DNA from 4 places in the Streptomyces sp. NPDC059567 genome. Region 1 is predicted to be linked to each of the others. Evidence: riboswitches for the same ligand, from Rfam matches in the RefSeq annotation. Region 1 holds a riboswitch; each other region holds the start of a gene.
What was found. A riboswitch is a leader RNA that binds a small molecule or an ion and turns the genes downstream of it on or off. The one in region 1 is predicted to bind cyclic di-AMP.
Positions count from the first base shown of each region.

Region 1 (4,399 bases):
CGGGGCATCCTCCCCGTGGGTCATCGCCGTGCCGACCGCGACGCCGGTCGTCGGACTGATCGCCCCGAACTCGCCCTCCTCCCGCCCGGCCAGGACGCCCGGGGACGAGCCGTGATCCTGGTACGGGGGCGTCCAGGTCCACGGCTCGCCCTCCGGGTCGAACCGGTCGCTGACCGACACGGACCCGACGACCCGCCCCGCGTCGTCGATGCCCTCGGCCAGGTTGTGGACCAGATACTCCGCGCGCGCGACCGGCAGCGCGCGTGCCGGCCCGCCGTCCGCGGGCCACAGGACCGGGAAGGAGCTCCAGGTGAACCCGTCGGGGCCGTCGTACGACTGCTCGGCCGCGCCGATCACATCGCCGCGCGCGTTGACACCGGTGACCCGCGTCACGACCGTGCCCGGCCCCGCGTCCGGCGGCAGCGCCAGGATCCGCGTGACCTTCCCGTCCCGCCACACCTTCGCCGTGCCGTCCGTGTCGACGGCAGCGATCCGCCCGGCGTCGTCGACGTCCACATCGGACGCGGCCCGCGCCACGCCCACGGAGAACAGCCGCACCGACGCGGCGCCGGGGCGGTAGCTGAACAGGGCGGTCGAACCGTCGGAGCGGCGGCCCACCCAGCCGGCCATGAGCCCGTGCCGGTTGACGGCCCGGACCGCGCCCTCGTCGTAACCCTCGGGCAGCGGCACCCGGTGGAGCCGCTCACCCCTCCAGTACACCGGCAGGCCGCCGCTCGCGCCCACGGCCAGGCCGCGCGGGCCGAGATCGTGCACGCCCTCGGTGGAGATCCCGCCACGGGCGTCCGGCGGGAGCGAGGGCAGTACGGTCGGGCCGGGCGCGCACAGCGCGGCGCCGGACGCGCTGTCGGATGCGGTGCCCGGCGTCTGTGCCACGGCCGGACCGGCGGCCGTGAGCAGCCCGGCCAGCGCGGCGGCGGCCGCGCACACGGCAAGCGTTCTCTTCATGCGTCGTTCCCCCCAGGGACGGGATCCGCGATCCCCGGCCGCGGATCATCAGTCGCCCATGCTGCACGCCAAGAACGCGGCATGGGTACGGAATGCCCCATGCCGCTTGGTGGGAACGCCGAAGCCCCGGCCCGTGAGGAATTGGGGCCGGGGCGTGGAGTCGACGCGGAGCGGGGTCAGTACGCCCCGTTGACGTTGTCGATGGAGCCGTAGCGGTCCGCGGCGTAGTTGCAGGCCGCGGTGATGTTGGCGACGGGGTCGAAGAGGTCCATCGACGTGCCCGGTACGTGGTAGGCGAGGAACGTCGGCTCGATGACCTGGAGGAGACCCTTGGACGGGGTGCCCTTGACGGCGTTCGAGTCCCAGAGGTTGATGGCCTGCGGGTTGCCCGAGGACTCGCGCATGATGTTGCGGTGTATGCCCTCGTACGAGCCCGGGATGCCGTAGCGCGCCATGACGTCCAGCGACTCGCGGATCCAGCCGTCGAGGTTGTCGGCGTAGCTCTTCGCCGGGGCGGCCTGGGTCTTGGGCGCCGCGGCGGCGGCCTTCGCGGAAGCCGCGGCGGCGGGCTTCGCGGGAGCGGCCTTGGCGGGAGCGGCGCTCCGCTGCTGCGAGCGGTCGGCCCGGTCGGCGTCCGAACGAGCCGAGGACTTCGACTGCTTGGGCTGCTTCGGAGCGGTGGCGGAATTCCCGCTGAGCGTCAGTTCGAGCCCGGGGTGGATAAGTGACGGGTTGTCACCCACGGCGCTGCGATTCGCGCGGTACAGGGCCTTCCAGCCGCCCTGGACGTCCTGCTCGTGCGCGATCACGGAAAGGGAGTCGCCGCGGACGACCTTATAGGTCTTGGCGGCGGAATTCTGAGCGGCCGGAATTGATTCCGCGATCTTCGCGGGGGCGCTGAAGACCGTCTTCTCGACGGGAGCGGCCGCGGGGGCGGCCTGGGGCGTCGCGTGGGCGGTGGCCGTGGCGACCAGGGGCAGGGCCAGTGCGGCGCCACCCGTGCTCGCGAGGGCGATACCGCGGGTCAGGGGACGTCGCTTGGGGCGCCGGTGCTTACCGTGTGCGGGCATGATGCATTCCTCTCCGGCGCCTGCGGGGTGAGCTGTCGGGTTCGGGCTGGAGATGCCCGGCCGCACACGTGCGACTTCACCCCGAGCCGCTCCGGAGAATCCGGACCGGCGAATAGTGGGTCCCCCGCTCCTGCCTTCGGGTGAATGATCGGTCTTTTCGGACGGTGGCAGGATTAGGCGATCCGTCCGAGTCGAGGTGACCGTAGGCGAGAAATGTCGACAGAAACAAGACGTCTCGTACGTAGGTAATTCGCGAAGGGGTTCTTCGCCGCGTCCACCGCGCTGAACTTCCTTGAAGGGCAAGGGGACGGAAGGCGCGAGAAGATCATTGAAGACCCTTTGGTGATTCATGTCACCAGGGGCATCAAATCGGTCATTACGGTAAATTCAGTTGAGCTGAGAAAAGGGACACAAGGGCGAATAAAACCCCTTGTGTCCCTTTTGGTGGGAAGTGTGGTCGTGTCAGCCGGTGATGCTCGCGGCGCCGGTCTCGATGTGGCCCGTGTAGCGGCGCGACCAGGTGCCGTCGATGTCGGCGAGGATCGTGAAGTCGTACCAGCCGTTGTGGTATGCCACGGCGTTGAAGTAGTCCTCGCGCGAGGAGTTCGCCGCCACCGTGTACGTCCACGGCCCGTCGGACCGGTAGGCATTCGAGCGGATCGTGAAGGTCACCGGTCCGGCGGAGCTGTTGGTCATCTTGAAGTAGATCGCCGTCTTCCCCGTGCCCGGCTCGGTCGCGAAGCGCGCCGCGACCTCGACGGCCTTGCCCGGCTTCGAGGCGTCGCCGATGAAGCGGCGCAGGAAGCGGTTGGGGCCCATCATCGAGATGTCGTACTTGCCCGACCCCGAGCCGAGCCCGATGTTGAAGTAGTCCGTGGACGTCGCGCCCGGGTCCACGGTGTACTGCCAGGCCGCCGTGTCCCGGTGCTGGTGCGGGTGGATCGTGAAGTGCGCGGCGCGCGTCGCCTGCGCGCCCTGGTTCGTCATGGAGAACCAGGCCAGGATCTTGCCGGCCGCGCCGAACTCGAACCGGTCGAGGTTTCCGTTCACCTGGTACGGCAGGGCGCGCGCCGGCCGTGTGCCGGTCTCCTGCGCGGGCAGGGCGTTGTCCTGCGGGACCGGGTTGGGCAGCGGGCCGCAGGTCGACTGCCCGATCACCCTGGCGGTGGACGGGAGCCCCGAGGGGACGCCGAAGACGGGGTGCGCGAAGTCGAAGACCCCGGTCAGGTCACCCGTGACCTTGCGCCGCCAGGCGCTGATGTTCGGGCAGGCGGCGGGGGTGCCGAGGGCGGCCGTCCAGGTCTCCATGAACCGCAGGACGGAGGTGTGGTCGAAGACCTCGGAGCTGACCCACCCGCCGCGCGTCCACGGGGACATGACGAGCATCGGGACCCTGAAACCGAGGCCGATCGGGACACCGTCGAGGTACTCGCCCGGGGTGCCGGGCGGGGCGACCGGCGGCGGCACATGGTCGAAGAAGCCGTCGTTCTCGTCGTAGTTGAGGAAGAGGGCCGTCCCGTCGAACACCTCGGGGTTCGCGGCGAGCGCGCGGTAGACGAGGTCCACGAAGTGCGCGCCGTCGCCGGGCGGGGCGTACGGGTGCTCGGAGAAGGCCTCGTTCGCCACGACCCAGGAGACCTGGGGCAGCGTGCCGGCGACGACGTCGGCGCGGATCGCGGCGGCGATGTCGTCCGGGGTCGAGCCGGTGACCTTGGGGACCGACCCCATACCGCGGTCGTACAGCGGGTCGCCCGGTCGCGCGTCGGTGAACTTCTTGAAGTACGCGAGGCCGTTGTCGCCGTAGTTGTCCTGCGCGTTCTGGTAGACCTTCCAGCTCACCCCGGCGCGCTGGAGCGCCTCGGCGTACGTCTCCCAGGTGAGCCCGGACTCGTCGCCCCCGTCCTTGCTGGAGGCGTCGATCCTGCCGCTCCACAAGAAGGTGCGGTTCGGGCCCGTGGCGCTGAGCGCCGAGCAGAAGTACGCGTCGCAGATCGTGTAGTTGTCCGCGAGGGCGTAGTGGAAGGGGATGTCGCCGCGGTCGAGATAGCCGAGGGTGCGGGTGTTGCCGACGCCGGTCACCCAGTTGTCCATCCGGCCCTTGTTCCACGCCGCGTGCTGCGAGGTCCAGCTGTGCGGAAGGTCGCCGTTGCACTGGGCCAGGGTCTCGCCGTCGACGCCCCCGGCGGGCGGGGTGGCGCTCAGCTTCCACGGGTACTGACGGCCGCCCCAGTTGGGCTGGTTGAACGTGCCCCAGCCGCCCGGGATGTTGCCCGCGGCCCGGTCACCGAAGCCGCGGACACCACGCATCCTGCCGAAGTAGTGGTCGAAGCTGCGGTTCTCCTGCATGAGGATCACGACATGCT
Region 1 is NZ_JBHWBS010000004.1:25,250-29,648, reverse strand. It holds gene ACFVZW_RS03445 (hypothetical protein) at 1-966, opposite strand, end outside; gene ACFVZW_RS03440 (transglycosylase SLT domain-containing protein) at 1,143-2,036, opposite strand; cyclic di-AMP (ydaO/yuaA leader) riboswitch at 2,041-2,224, opposite strand; gene ACFVZW_RS03435 (phosphocholine-specific phospholipase C) at 2,499-4,399, opposite strand, start outside.

Region 2 (4,399 bases), on a different contig from region 1:
GGGCGGTATGGAGAACGTCCGGGTCGCCAACGGCGACGCGGTCATCCTGCTCCGCGAGATGCTCGCCTCCGACGCCCTCGACGGCTGCCGCGTCTACTTCCCGGACCCGTGGCCCAAGAAGCGCCACCACAAGCGGCGCCTGATCCAGCCCGAGTTCCTCACGCTGCTGGCGACGCGGATGAAGCCCGGCGCCGTCCTGCACTGCGCCACCGACTGGGAGGAGTACGCCGAGAAGATGCTCGAGGTCCTCTCCGCTCACCCTGAATTCGAGAACACCCAGGCCGACGGCGGCTACGCGCCCCGCCCGGCCTTCCGTCCCCTCACCCGCTTCGAGGGGCAGGGCCTCGACAAGGGCCACGTCGTGCACGACCTGCTCTTCGCCAGGAAGTAGGACTTCGAGGGCGGAACTCCCTCGCGGGGTGTCAGTCCCTGTCGTTAGGGTCGCTCACGTGTCGAACCACGTGCCCGTCCCTGCCCGGGACACCGAGGAGCCCGCCTTCCCGGCCGTCCCGGACCGCGCCCAGTGGCGCTACCGGCCCCGCCGAGCGTTCTGGCGCAGCAAGGTGGTCCGGGCGATCGCCGTGGTCACGCTTCTCACGCTCTGCGCGCTGGTGATCCTCGCGATCGTGCGGGACCAGACCGGCACCGAGGGCTTCCTCGTCGGCCTCGGCCTGGCCGTCCTGCCCGTCCCCCTGCTGGTCGCCGCCTTCCGCTGGCTCGACCGCGTCGAACCCGGCCCGTGGCGGAACCTGATCTTCGCGTTCTGCTGGGGCGCCTTCGCCGCCGCGCTCGTCTCGATCATCGCCAACTCCTTCGCGGTCCGCTGGATAGCCACCGCCACGGCCGACCCGGCCTCCGCCGACACCCTCGGCGCCACGGTCGTGGCACCGGTGGTCGAGGAGAGCGCCAAGGCCGCCGCCGTACTGCTGATCTTCCTGCTGCGCCGCCGCGACTTCACCGGTCTCGTCGACGGCGTCGTGATAGCCGGCCTCACCGCCAGCGGCTTCGCCTTCACCGAGAACATCCTCTATCTCGGCCGGGCGTTCGGCGAGGACCAGGAGATCGGTACGTCCGGCATCGGCTCGATGACCGCCGGCACCTTCTTCGTACGGATCGTGATGTCGCCGTTCGCGCATCCGCTCTTCACCGTGCTCACCGGCCTCGGCTTCGGCTTCGCCGCCCTCGCCACCCGGCGTCAGCGCGTGCGACGTGTCCTGCTGCCGGTGACCGGTCTCGTCCTCTCGATGGGCGTGCACGCCCTGTGGAACGGCTCGGCGACGGTCCTCGGACCGTGGGGCTTCATCGTCGTGTACGGCATCTTCATGGTGCCCGCGTTCGGTCTGCTGACGTGGCTGGCGATATGGAGCAGGCAGCGGGAGCTGCGGACGATATCCGGGCAGCTCCCGGCGTACGCGGCGGCCGGCTGGCTCTCCCCCGCGGAGCCGCTCGCGCTCTCCTCCATGCGGGCCCGGTCCCTCGCCCGCGACTTCGCCCGCCGCACGTACGGCCCGCCGGCCGCCGTCGCGGTCGGGGAGTACGAGGTGTTCGCGACGACCCTCGCCTTCCTGCGCCACCGCGCCCTGCGCGGCGCGGGCGGCCCGGACTTCATCGCCCGCGAGCAGGAGCTGCTCCACCACCTCTGGCAGCGCAAGGCGGTCGCCTCCCCCGCCCTGACCTATGCGGCACGCGCGACGGGCCAGGTCTGGGCACCGCCGCAGTACCTGGACTACGGCGGCTACAACCCGTACCGGAGCTAGACGCGGGGCCGACTCCGAGTCGGTCGGTGGGGCGCAGGTCGAGCGCGGCCGGAAGCCGACGGCCCGCGGATGCCGGAAGCCGGAAGCCGACGGCACGGCGGGGGAAGGGGTGTTCCGGCAGCCCTGACGTCGGGGGGGGTGCCGCCAGGACTGCCGGAGTCGAAGTGCCGCGCACGAGAGACGCGCCCCCGCGCGAAGAGCGCGATGGGCGCGTCGAAGGCTCAGCGGCCTCTGCGGCCTCGCGTTCCCGGCCGGATCAGACCGACAGGCCCTTGCCCCGGAGCCAGGCCGCCGGGTCGATGCCGTCGCCGCCCGCGGTGTGGACCTCCAGGTGCAGGTGCGGGCCGGTCACGTTGCCGGTCGCGCCGACGCGGCCGATCGTGTCGCCCGTGCCCACCGACTGGCCCACGCTCACGGTCATCGAGGACAGGTGCGCGTACCAGACCTCAGAGCCGTCCTCCAGCTCCAGGACGATCCGGTAGCCGTACGAGCCGGACCAGCCCGCCGACTTGATGGTGCCGCCGTGGACCGCCTTGACCGGGGTGCCGGTGGGAGCCGCGAAGTCGAGGCCGGTGTGGTAGCCGGAGGACCACATGGAGCCGGACTGGCCGTACGTGGAGGTGAGGGTGTACGAGGACGTGGGCAGGGAGTAGCTCGCGGCGAGCTTGGCCAGGCGCTCCGCCTCGGCCTTCGCGGCCGCCTCCGCCTCCGCCTTCTTCTTCGCCTCGGCGGCGGCCTTCTCGGCCGCGGACGCCTTCGCCGCCGCCTCTGCCGCGGCCTTCTCCGCCGCCTGCTTCTCCGCCTCGGCCTTCTCGGCCGCGTCGGCGGAGGCCTGCTGCTGCTCGGCCTGCTGGAGGATGCGGGCGCGCAGCGCCTCGCCGGCGTCGGCGGTGGACTCGGAGGCGGAGCCGCCGTCGGTCTTCTCGGCGCTGTCGGCCGGGAGGGTGAGGGAGGCGGTGAGCGGCTGCGGGTTGTTCGTCCCGGAACCCGTACCGTCGGCGCCGTCCTCGTCGGAGATGAGCTCGCCGACGCCCGGCAGTTCGGAGGCGTCCGGGAGGTTCAGGTCCGGGAGCGATATCGAGACCGGGGGCTTGTCCTTGGCGGTGGCCATGCCACCCGCGCCGACGGCCGCGATGACACCGACGCCGAGGACGGTGGAGGAGCGGGCGAAGGCCGAGCGCTGCTTCACGACCCGGTGGCGGCCGCCGGAGCGGGCCTGCTGGCGAAGGGAGTCCTCGGTGGGGTTCCACTCCCCCCACGCGGTGGCGTCGTCCGTACCGGCGGCGCCCGGCGCACCGAACGCTTGGAACCCGTCGAAGGTGTCTTCGGGGGCAGGGGTGTTGGACGCCACGGAGGCGTACTCCTTTCCTTCCTTCTCGCCTACCGGGTTAGCTGACGGGTTCGGAGCAGGAAGGTCTCCTACGGGCGGTGCCGCACGGGTGCGACGGTGCCCGATTCACCCCAAGTGGTGGTTCCCCGGTTCCCTTTCAGGATTCGGCGCGTGCGCACGGTGCCGTCTCTTGCGACGGCTGGGACGACCGCGCTGCGTTATCGAACGTTAATAGACAGGAGGGCGGGATTCCAAGCCGTTCCGACTGATCGTTCAAGAGATTGAGCCAGTACAGCCCGATTTGACCCCGCTTCAGTAAACCCCCGAGTGAAAGACGTGGAGCTGACGGTGTATCAATTGTTATCGCAGCGGTACCTCTCCACTACGGATGGTCACGGCACCACCGGCATCGTCCGCCGCCGCTCCGGCTGCCCTGTCGCCGGACGGCTCACCGCGAGCAGCGCCATGTCGTCCGTGGAGCCGCCGCCCGTGTACCGGCGGACGTCGTCGACGAGCGCGTCCAGCAGTTCCTCCGGCCCCGGGAAGATCCGTCCCGAGAGGCGCTCGGCCGGATCGTAGAAGGCGCCCGTGGAGTCGCGCGCCTCGGAGAGACCGTCGGTGTAGAAGAGCAGCGTCGCGCCCGGCGGATACGCGCTCTCGTCGGCCCGGTCGGGCCAGGCGGCCAACTCGCCCATCCCGAGCGGCAGCGCCGGCTCGCTCGGCGCCAGAAGCTCCAGGGCCCCGTCCGCATGCAGCAGCAGCGGCTCGGGGTGACCGCGGTTCACCACCCGTACGCGCCCGTCCACGCGCGGGATCTCGGCCAGGACGGCGGTGGTGAACCCCTCGAAGGCGTCGAGGCTGGAACGGCGCGTGCCCTCCCGGGCCAGCGCCCGCTCCAGCCGCTGCGCGACGCCCTCGAGGGTCGCCTCCTGCTCGGCCGCCTCCCGGAACGCGCCGATCACGATGGCGACCGCCTCGACCGCGTCCAGCCCCTTGCCCCGCACGTCACCCACCACGAGCCGCACCCCGTACGGCGTGTCCTGGACGGCGAACAGATCGCCTCCGATGAACGCGTCCGCTTGTGCGGCCTCGTAGCGAGCCGCCACCTGAAGGCCGCCGATCCGCTCGGCCGGTGTCGGCAGGACCGCCTTCTGGGCGGTCGCCGCGATCACCCGGGCCGAGGCGAGCCGCTCGCCGCTGCGCAGCACGACCCGGTTGATGAGCAGGGCGAGGGCGGCGACGGTGGCGACGGTGAACGTCTCGGTGAGGGAGGGTACTTCGGAGGCGGTGTGGTTGTAGAGGTGCAGAGCGA
Region 2 is NZ_JBHWBS010000109.1:6,580-10,978, reverse strand. It holds gene trmB (tRNA (guanosine(46)-N7)-methyltransferase TrmB) at 1-391, shown strand, start outside; gene ACFVZW_RS32140 (PrsW family intramembrane metalloprotease) at 450-1,757, shown strand; gene ACFVZW_RS32135 (M23 family metallopeptidase) at 2,014-3,108, opposite strand; cyclic di-AMP (ydaO/yuaA leader) riboswitch at 3,120-3,267, opposite strand; gene ACFVZW_RS32130 (PP2C family protein-serine/threonine phosphatase) at 3,480-4,399, opposite strand, start outside.
Region 2: another riboswitch for cyclic di-AMP. It lies ahead of ACFVZW_RS32135 (M23 family metallopeptidase); the one in region 1 lies ahead of ACFVZW_RS03440 (transglycosylase SLT domain-containing protein).

Region 3 (4,399 bases), on a different contig from region 1:
CGCAGACCTCGACGCCCTCGTTCTGCTCCTTGATCGCCTCGATGGTCTTGCCGACCCGCTCCACGTCCCGGTCCGTCGGCCCACGGCCGCTCGCCACCAGACAGACCCGCTTCGCACCGCCCGCGACACCGGCGGCGGCCGCCTGGGACGCCTCGTCCGGCTTCAGCCAGGTGTACTTGAGGATCCCGGCCGTCGAGCCGAGCCGCTGGGAACAGTACGAGCAGTCCTCCGGGCACAGCCCGGACTTCAGATTGACCAAGTAGTTCAGCTTCACCCGACGCCCGAACCACTGGCGGCGTACCTTGCCGGCCGCGGCCACCACATCGAGCAGTTCGTCGTCGGAGGTCGCCAGCACGGCGAGCGCTTCTTCACGGCTCGGCAGCTCGCGCCGCAGCCCCTTCTCCACCAGCGTGTTCAGCAGGTCCATAAAGGGTGATCCTCGCCTACGGCACACCTCGCGGCCAAGGAGGATCCGAACAAACGAGGCCGTTTGAGGTGTGTGCATGGCCACACCCTGACCTCGGCCCCGGGCGGTTAGGGTCTGTGCGCTGCCTACAAAAGGATCTGCCCCATGCACCGGGACGAGGACACGCGCGGGACCGCCTTCGACTGGACCGACGCCGAGGCACGCCGCCGCGAGCGGACGGGGCTCGTCCGCACGCTCAGGCCCCGCGCAGCCGAATCGGACCTGCTCGACCTCGCGAGCAACGACTACCTCGGACTGACCCGCCGGCCGGAGATCACGGAGGCGGCGGCCGAGGCGGCACGGCGCTGGGGCGCGGGCGCCACCGGCTCCCGCCTCGTCACCGGCACCACCCGGCTGCACACCCGCCTGGAGCGCGAACTCGCCGAGTTCTGCGGCTTCGAGGCGGCCCTCGTCTTCTCCTCCGGCTACACCGCCAACCTCGCCGCGCTCACCGCGCTGAGCAGCCGCGACTCGCTGATCGTCTCGGACGCGGGCAACCACGCCTCGATCGTCGACGGCTGCCGGCTCTCGCGCGCCGAGACGGCCGTGGTCCCGCACGCGGACCCCGAAGCGGTACGCAAGACCCTCCGGGCACATGAGGGCCGCCGGGCCCTCGCCGTCACCGACTCCGTCTTCTCCGTGGACGGCGACAAGGCCCCACTGACCGAGATCGCCGACGCCTGCCGCACCCACGGCGCCGCGCTCGTCGTGGACGACGCCCACGGCCTGGGCGTGCTCGGCGACGGCGGCCGGGGAGCCCTGGCCGCCGCGGGTCTCGCCGGCGACGAGGACGTCGTCGCCACCCTCACCCTCTCCAAGTCGCTCGGCAGCCAGGGGGGTGCCGTACTCGGCCCCGCCCGGGTCGTCGAGCACCTGGTCAACGCGGCCCGGACGTTCATCTTCGACACCGGTCTCGCCCCGGCCGCCGCGGGCGCCGCCCTCGCGAGCCTGCGGCTGATCCACGGCGAGCCCGGCCTCGCCGAGCGCGCGCGTACCGTCGCCACCACGCTGCACCGGATGCTCACCGAGGCCGGACTGACCGCCGTACGCCCGGACGCGGCCGTCGTGTCGGTGCGCGCCCCCTCGCCCGAGGCCGCGCTGCGGTGGGCGGCCGACTGCCGCGAACTGGGCCTCGCCGTGGGCTGCTTCCGGCCCCCGTCGGTCCCGGACGGCATCTCGCGACTGCGCCTGACGGCCCGCGCGGATCTGACGGACGCGCAGATCGACCGGGCGGTGGAAACGATCGTGCGCACCGCACCGCCGGCTCGCTGACCGCACCAGCCCGGCCGCCCAAATACGGTCTCCCGTAGCAGAGTTCACCGCTTCGAGCGACAAATATGCACATATCTTGGTGGATCGCCATACGGGGCGGCACGATCGGTGGCACTCTGACGCGTAGCGCAATCCGGGCCGGGCCCGGTGGGAAAGGGACAGCGTCGCCATGGCAGACCACCAGGAAGCAACCGTCACTCTGCCGAGCGATCCCGCCTCGGTGTCCGCCGCCCGCAGATACGTCGCCGACATCCTGACCGGCTGGGGGCTCGCCGAGGCCGGCGACACCGCCGACACGGTCCGGCTGATCGTCTCGGAACTGGCCACCAACGCCGTCCAGCACACCTTCGGGCAGTCGCCCACCTTCACCGTCGACGTCCGTCTGGAGCGTGAGGAACAGCTCCACATCGGCGTCACCGACAGCCACCCCCGCTGGCCCAAGCGGCTGCCGGCGGCGGTGCAGCAGGACAACGGCCGAGGGATGGTGATCATCCGTTTCCTGACCGCGGAGGCGGGCGGCCGGCTCTCGGTCACCCCGACCAGCGAGGGCGGCAAGACGGTCTGGATCAACCTCCCCTGGACGGCCGCGCCGAACAGGCTCCCCGCCTCCTTGAGCTAGGGCGTGTCCGGCCCGATCCTGCCGTCGGCTCCCCTCGCAAGGACCCGAGGCCGGTGCGTGAGGGTGCGGCGGCGCCACCGCACCCCCGTGACGGCCCCGGTCACGAGGTCAGCCGGTCACCCGATCATCGGACCCGGCCGTAATACACCTTGGACGACCAGATCCTGTCGAGCTTCACCCAGGAGCCCGTCTTGGGCGAGTGCCAGATCTTGTTGTTCCCGGCGTAGATGCCCACGTGGTACACCCGTCCACCCGCGTGGAAGAAGACCAGGTCACCCTTCTGCCTACTGGAGGCGGAGATGTGCCGGGTCTTGTTGTACTGCTGCTGCGCGGTACGGGGCAGCGACTTGCCCGCCTTCTTGAACGAATAGAGCGTGAGCCCCGAGCAGTCGAACCGGGTCGGTCCTGACGCTCCGTACCTGTAGGGCGATCCCTTCTTGGCCGCCGCGACGCTCAGCGCCTTGCCGGCATGCGCGGTCGCGGCCTGGGCCTCCGAGGCGGCGCCCGGCGCCAGCATCGTGCCGCCGACGGCGGCGAGGGTGAGAGCCGAGACGGCTCCGGCCCGGGACAGCAGGGACGGGACATGAATCTGCGCAGTCATGCGCAACCCTTCGTCAGCCGCCTGTGAAGGATGACCTGTCGGGTTCGGACTGGCGAAGTTGCCCGGCCGCGGCTGCGGCTTCACCCCGAGGAACGGCCCACTGCTCGGTCGTCCCGTACTGCTCGGGTCCTCCACTCCTGCCGATCCACTCCTGTCGACCAGACATCCGGGACAGCGGCAGGACTCGGCGTCCGCCCGGACCGCCCCGCCGTGGTGGCGGGGGCTTGTCGTCGTGAGGGATCTTGACCCACATCCAGGGCGAAATCCGAGTTGAAACGACGTTATGTGAGGCTCCTCACGACTGATCCATTCGGGTGGACAGACATGTTTCGTGATCGTCTGAGGTTTGGCCGACGAGCCCCGTACCAGGGGAGAAACGCCGGATTCCGCCAGATGCGTACACCTGTTGCGCAACTCACCCCGCACATATGTCGATTCGTCGACTACGCCGAACGAGGGAGGATTTCCATGGTTGTGATGGGCCGAGTGGACCTCGACACGACACGCGGGTATGTCAACTCGCGCGTGTCCCGGGCACGGTGACGCGCTCCGCGCGCCGCTCTCCGTCCAACACCCGCAGCGCGCGGGCCAATGTGTCCGCATGTACCTCGGTCTCACCGCGCACATGCATCACCGTCAGGGCGTCGCGCAGGGCGGTCGCCCGTCCCACCAGGGCCTGAGCCGCCCGTAGCGCCCCATAAGTATGCAATGACCTGGATGGATTGATTCGCCCCAGGAGATCGACGACTTCGAGATAGGCGTCGACGAACTCGCCCTCGGCACGCGTCAGCGCGGGCAGCGGCGGCAGCTCGGGAACCATCCCCGGCTCACCTCGCCCCGGCGCCGCCGGACGCCCCTCGGTTCTGGATCACGTGATCCACCAGGCCGTACGCGGTGGCGGCCGGCGCGTCGAGGATCGTGGTGCGGTCGATGTCGGCGTCGATCCGCTCGCGGCTCCGTCCGGTGTGGGTGGCCAGCATCCCGGCGACCATCGCGCGCAGCCGGAGCAATTCCCGGGCTTGGATGTCGAGATCGCTGGGCTGCCCCTGCAACGGCTCGTCCATCGTGGGCTGCTGGAGCACGACCCGGGCGCCGGGCAGCGCGAGCCGCTTTCCGGGCGCGCCGGCCGCGAGCAGTACGGCGGCGGTGGACGCGGCCTGGCCGAGGCAGGTGGTCTCCACGTCGCAGGTGACGACCTGCATCGTGTCGTAGATCGCGGACATCGCGCTGAGCGAACCGCCGGGGGAGTTGATGTAGAGCGAGATGTCCCGGTCGGGGTCGGCGTACTCCAGGTGCAGGAGCTGGGCGATGACGTCGTTGGCCGAGATCTCGTCGATCGGTGTCCCGAGGAAGACGATCCGCTCCTCCAGCAGCTTGGAGTAGGGGTCGAGGGTCCGACTGCCGAAGCTGGTGCGCTCGGTGAACTCGGGAAGGACGTAGC
Region 3 is NZ_JBHWBS010000087.1:18,062-22,460, reverse strand. It holds gene bioB (biotin synthase BioB) at 1-427, opposite strand, end outside; gene ACFVZW_RS29200 (8-amino-7-oxononanoate synthase) at 572-1,738, shown strand; gene ACFVZW_RS29195 (ATP-binding protein) at 1,908-2,357, shown strand; gene ACFVZW_RS29190 (C40 family peptidase) at 2,482-2,958, opposite strand; cyclic di-AMP (ydaO/yuaA leader) riboswitch at 2,962-3,158, opposite strand; gene ACFVZW_RS29185 (hypothetical protein) at 3,473-3,778, opposite strand; gene ACFVZW_RS29180 (ATP-dependent Clp protease proteolytic subunit) at 3,786-4,399, opposite strand, start outside.
Region 3: another riboswitch for cyclic di-AMP. It lies ahead of ACFVZW_RS29190 (C40 family peptidase); the one in region 1 lies ahead of ACFVZW_RS03440 (transglycosylase SLT domain-containing protein).

Region 4 (4,399 bases), on a different contig from region 1:
GAAGCCCTCGGACTCCAGGGTGCGCAGCGCCTCACGGACGGGGACGCGGGAGACCCCGTAACGGCGGGCCAACTGCTCCTCGGTCAGCCGACTGCCGCACGGGAGGACCCCGGACACGATGTCGTCCCGAATCGCCGTGCATACCGACTGCGCGGGAATGCGCATCTTCGACCTCCGCCTTGATCCGCGCGAAACCGGTTCGTCGGCGACTCTATTGCAGCGGGGCGGAATTTCCGAAGGAGATCCGGGAACATGCATATCTTTTGGCCAGCGAAAAGCCCCGGCTCAGGACGAGCCGGGGCTTTTCTGACGCCTGCTTCGCGGGCAGCGGTCAGACGTTCACGCCGCGGGCGCGCAGGTACGCGACCGGGTTGATGTCGGAGCCGTACTCGGCGGTGGTGCGCGCCTCGAAGTGGAGGTGCGGGCCGGTCGAGTTGCCGGTCGAGCCCGAGAGGCCTATCCGCTGGCCCGGGGTGACGGACTGGCCGACCGAGACACTGATGGACGACAGGTGACCGTACTGGGTGTACGTGCCGTCGTTCATCCGGATGACGATGTTGTTGCCGTACGCGCCGCCCCAGCCGGCCTCGACGACGGTGCCGGAGCCGACGGAGACGACCCGGCTGCCGGAGGCGGCGTGGAAGTCGACGCCGGAGTGGCTGCCGGAGGACCAGAGCGCGCCACCGGCCTGGTAGCTGGTGGTCACGTACGAACCGGCGACGGGGAGCTGGAAGGAGTTCAGGCGCTTGCGCTCGGCCTCGCGGGCGGCGCGCTCCTTGGCCTCGCGGACCTCCTTGGCGCGGGCCTCGGCCTTGCGCTTCGCCTCCGCCTTCGCCCGGGCCTCGGCCTTGGCCCGCTCGATGGCCTCGGCGGCCTCGCGCTCCTGGGCGGCGGCCTGGGCGTCGATCGTGTCGGCGAGGGAGTCCGCGGCGACGATCTGGGTCAGGCCGGTGTCCTCGAAGGAGGGGGCGTCCGCGTCGGCGGCGAGCGCCGGGGAGGCGAGGGTTCCGATGACGCCGGTGGTGGCGATGGTCGCGACGCCGGCGATGCCCGCCCTGCGGCGCGCCAGACGGCTCGGACCACGATGCTTCCCGGTGGCACGGGTGAACGCCATGTAGTGGCTGATCCTTTCCTTCCTTCTCGCCTACCGGGTTAGCTGACGGGTTCGGAGCAGGAAGGTCTCCTACGGGCCCCTCCGCACGGATGCGAAGGCGTCCGATTCACCCCAGGGACTTCGTATGGGTCCCCGGCTCCCCAGGCTCGCGCCTGACGGGGACTCGGCGATGACTGTCCGATGCCACGGGCTCGCGGCGGGTGCAACTGGCGAACAGCCGGACCGACGCTAAGCGGACTGTCTTTCAATCAGCAAACAGACACGCCCGTTTGTAAGACATGCCACAGGTCATACAGCCACCCTCTCCCTTAATCCGGACAAAGGGGAGGACCCCGCCATACTGTGATGGCGGGGTCCTCGAAGCGGCGCGCGGACGACTCAATCAGCCGGTGACGACGGTCACTTCGCCGATGCCGAGAGCGCGCACCGGCTCCTCGATCTGCGCCGCGTCACCGACGAGCACGGTGACGAGACGGTCCACCGGGAAGGCGTTCACGACCGCCGCGGTCGCCTCCACCGTGCCGGTCTCGGCCAGGCGCGCGTACAACTGCGCCTGGAAGTCGTCCGGAAGGTGCTGCTCGACCTGGTCGGCGAGCGTCCCGGCGACGGAGGCGGCCGTCTCGTACTTCAGCGGCGCCACACCCACCAGGTTCTGCACGGCCACGTCGCGCTCGGCGTCCGTCAGCCCCTCGGCGGCGAGCGTGCTCAGCACCTTCCACAGGTCGTCAAGTGCCGGGCCGGTGTTGGGCGTGTCGACGGAGCCGCTGATGGCGAGCATCGAGGCGCCGTGGCCCTGGCCGTCGGAGCGCAGCACCTGGCCGAAGGCACGGACGCCGTAGGTGTAGCCCTTCTCCTCGCGCAGGACGCGGTCCAGACGGGAGGTGAGGGTGCCACCGAGGCAGTACGTGCCGAGGACCTGGGCCGGCCAGACACGGTCGTGCCGGTCGGCGCCGACGCGCCCGATGAGCAGCTGGGTCTGGACGGCTCCCGGCCGGTCCACGATGACCACCCGGCCGGTGTCGTCGGCCGTGATCGGAGGGACGGGGCGCGGCTCGGCCGCGTTCCCCGTCCAGGCTCCCAGCGACTCGGCGAGGACCTTGTCCAGGTCCACGTCGGTCAGGTCGCCGACGATGACGGCCGTGGCCGTGGAGGGCCGCATGTACGCCTCGAAGAAGGCGCGGACGGCCGTGGCGTCGATCGCCTCCACGGTCTCCTCGGTCCCCTGGCGCGGCCGCGACATGCGCGAGGTGGCCGGGAACAGCTCCTTGGAGAGCTGCTTGGCCGCCCGGCGGGCCGGGTTGGCCGTCTCGTGCGGGATCTCGTCGAGCCGGTTGCGCACCAGGCGCTCGACCTCGGTGTCGAGGAAGGCGGGCGCGATCAGCGCCTCGGCGAGCAGGCCGAGCGCCTTGGGCAGCCGGGAGACGGGGACCTCCAGGGAGACCCGTACGCCCGGGTGGTCGGCGTGCGCGTCGAGCGTGGCGCCGCAGCGCTCCAGCTCGGCGGCGAACTCCTCGGCGGAGTGCTTGTCCGTGCCCTCGGAGAGGGCGCGGGCCATGATCGTGGCCACGCCGTCCAGGCCCTCGGGCTCGGCGTCCAGCGGGGCGTCGAGGAAGATCTCGACGGCCACCACCTGCTGGCCGGGGCGGTGGCAGCGCAGCACCGTCAGGCCGTTGTCCAGCGCTCCGCGGTCCGGGGCCGGGAAGGCCCAGGGCTTCGCGGTGCCCGCCTCCGGCTGCGGGTGGAACGTCATGCTCGTCAAAGACGCGGCAGCGTCGGTCACTGGTCCGCTCCCTCTTCCTCGTCGCTGTCGCTCTGTTCGGTACCGATCGGCTCGTAGACGAGCACCGCGCGGTTGTCCGGGCGCAGCCGGGCCTTGGCGACCGCCTGCACCTCCTCCGCGGTGACGTCCAGCACCCGGTGCACGGCGGTGAGGGCGAGCTGCGGGTCGCCGAACAGGACCGCGAAGCGGCACAGTTCGTCGGCCCGGCCCGCGACCGTGCCGAGCCGGTCCAGCCACTCGCGCTCCAACTGGGCCTGGGCGCGCTCCATCTCCTCGGGCGTCGGGCCCTCGGCGGCGAACCTGGCCAGCTCCTCGTCGACGGCGGCCTCGATCTCGGGCACCTCGACACCGCCGGACGTCTTGACGTCCAGCCAGCCCAGCGAGGGCGCGCCGGCCAGCCGCAGCAGGCCGAACCCCGCGGCCACCGCCGTGCGGTCGCGGCGGACCAGGCGGTTGTGGAGCCGCGAGGACTCGCCGCCGCCGAGGACCGTCAGGGCCAGGTCCGCGGCGTCGCACTCGCGCGTGCCGTCGTGCGGGAGCCGGTAGGCGGCCATCAGCGCGCGGGCCGGGACCTCCTCCTCGACGACCTCGCGCAGCTGCTCGCCGATGGTGTCCGGAAGGGTGCCGTCGCGCGGCGGCCGCTTGCCGTCGTGCGACGGGATCGAGCCGAAGTACTTCTCGATCCAGGCCAGGGTCTGCGCGGGGTCGATGTCGCCGACGACCGAGAGCACCGCGTTGTTCGGCGCGTAGTACGTGCGGAAGAAGGACCGCGCGTCCTCGAGGGTGGCCGCGTCCAGGTCGGCCATGGAGCCGATCGGCGTGTGGTGGTACGGGTGGCCGTCGGGGTACGCGAGGGCGGTGAGCTTCTCGAAGGCCGTGCCGTAGGGCACGTTGTCGTACCGCTGGCGGCGCTCGTTCTTGACGACGTCCCGCTGGTTCTCCATGGACTCGTCGTCCAGGGCCGCGAGCAGCGAGCCCATGCGGTCCGCCTCCAGCCAGAGCGCCAGCTCCAGCTGGTGGGTGGGCATGGTCTCGAAGTAGTTGGTGCGCTCGAAGCTCGTCGTGCCGTTGAGCGAGCCGCCCGCGCCCTGCACCAGCTCGAAGTGGCCGTTGCCGTGGACCTGCTTCGAGCCCTGGAACATCAGGTGCTCGAAGAGATGGGCGAGGCCGGTGCGGCCCGCGACCTCGTGGCGCGAGCCGACGTCGTACCAGAGGCAGACCGCGGCGACCGGGGTCAGGTGGTCCTCGGAGAGCACCACCCGCAGGCCGTTGGCCAGCCGGTGCTCGGTCGCTGTCAGGCCGCCGGAGCCGGCCTCTGCCGTGGCCGTGTGACCCATGGGCATGTACGTCCCTTCGATCGCGATATGGAAAAGTCCTGCCACCCTATGCAAGCGCACCGACACCTCGCGAAGTTCCCGCAGGTTCGAGGCGTCCCTCTTCCGGGTCGCAGGGGCGTCCCGGACGGCTGACGTAGGATCCGGCGGACGGCTCCCGCACGGTCCTCG
Region 4 is NZ_JBHWBS010000075.1:13,374-17,772, reverse strand. It holds gene ACFVZW_RS26995 (GntR family transcriptional regulator) at 1-165, opposite strand, end outside; gene ACFVZW_RS26990 (M23 family metallopeptidase) at 332-1,114, opposite strand; cyclic di-AMP (ydaO/yuaA leader) riboswitch at 1,127-1,293, opposite strand; gene ACFVZW_RS26985 (M16 family metallopeptidase) at 1,497-2,864, opposite strand; gene ACFVZW_RS26980 (M16 family metallopeptidase) at 2,891-4,237, opposite strand.
Region 4: another riboswitch for cyclic di-AMP. It lies ahead of ACFVZW_RS26990 (M23 family metallopeptidase); the one in region 1 lies ahead of ACFVZW_RS03440 (transglycosylase SLT domain-containing protein).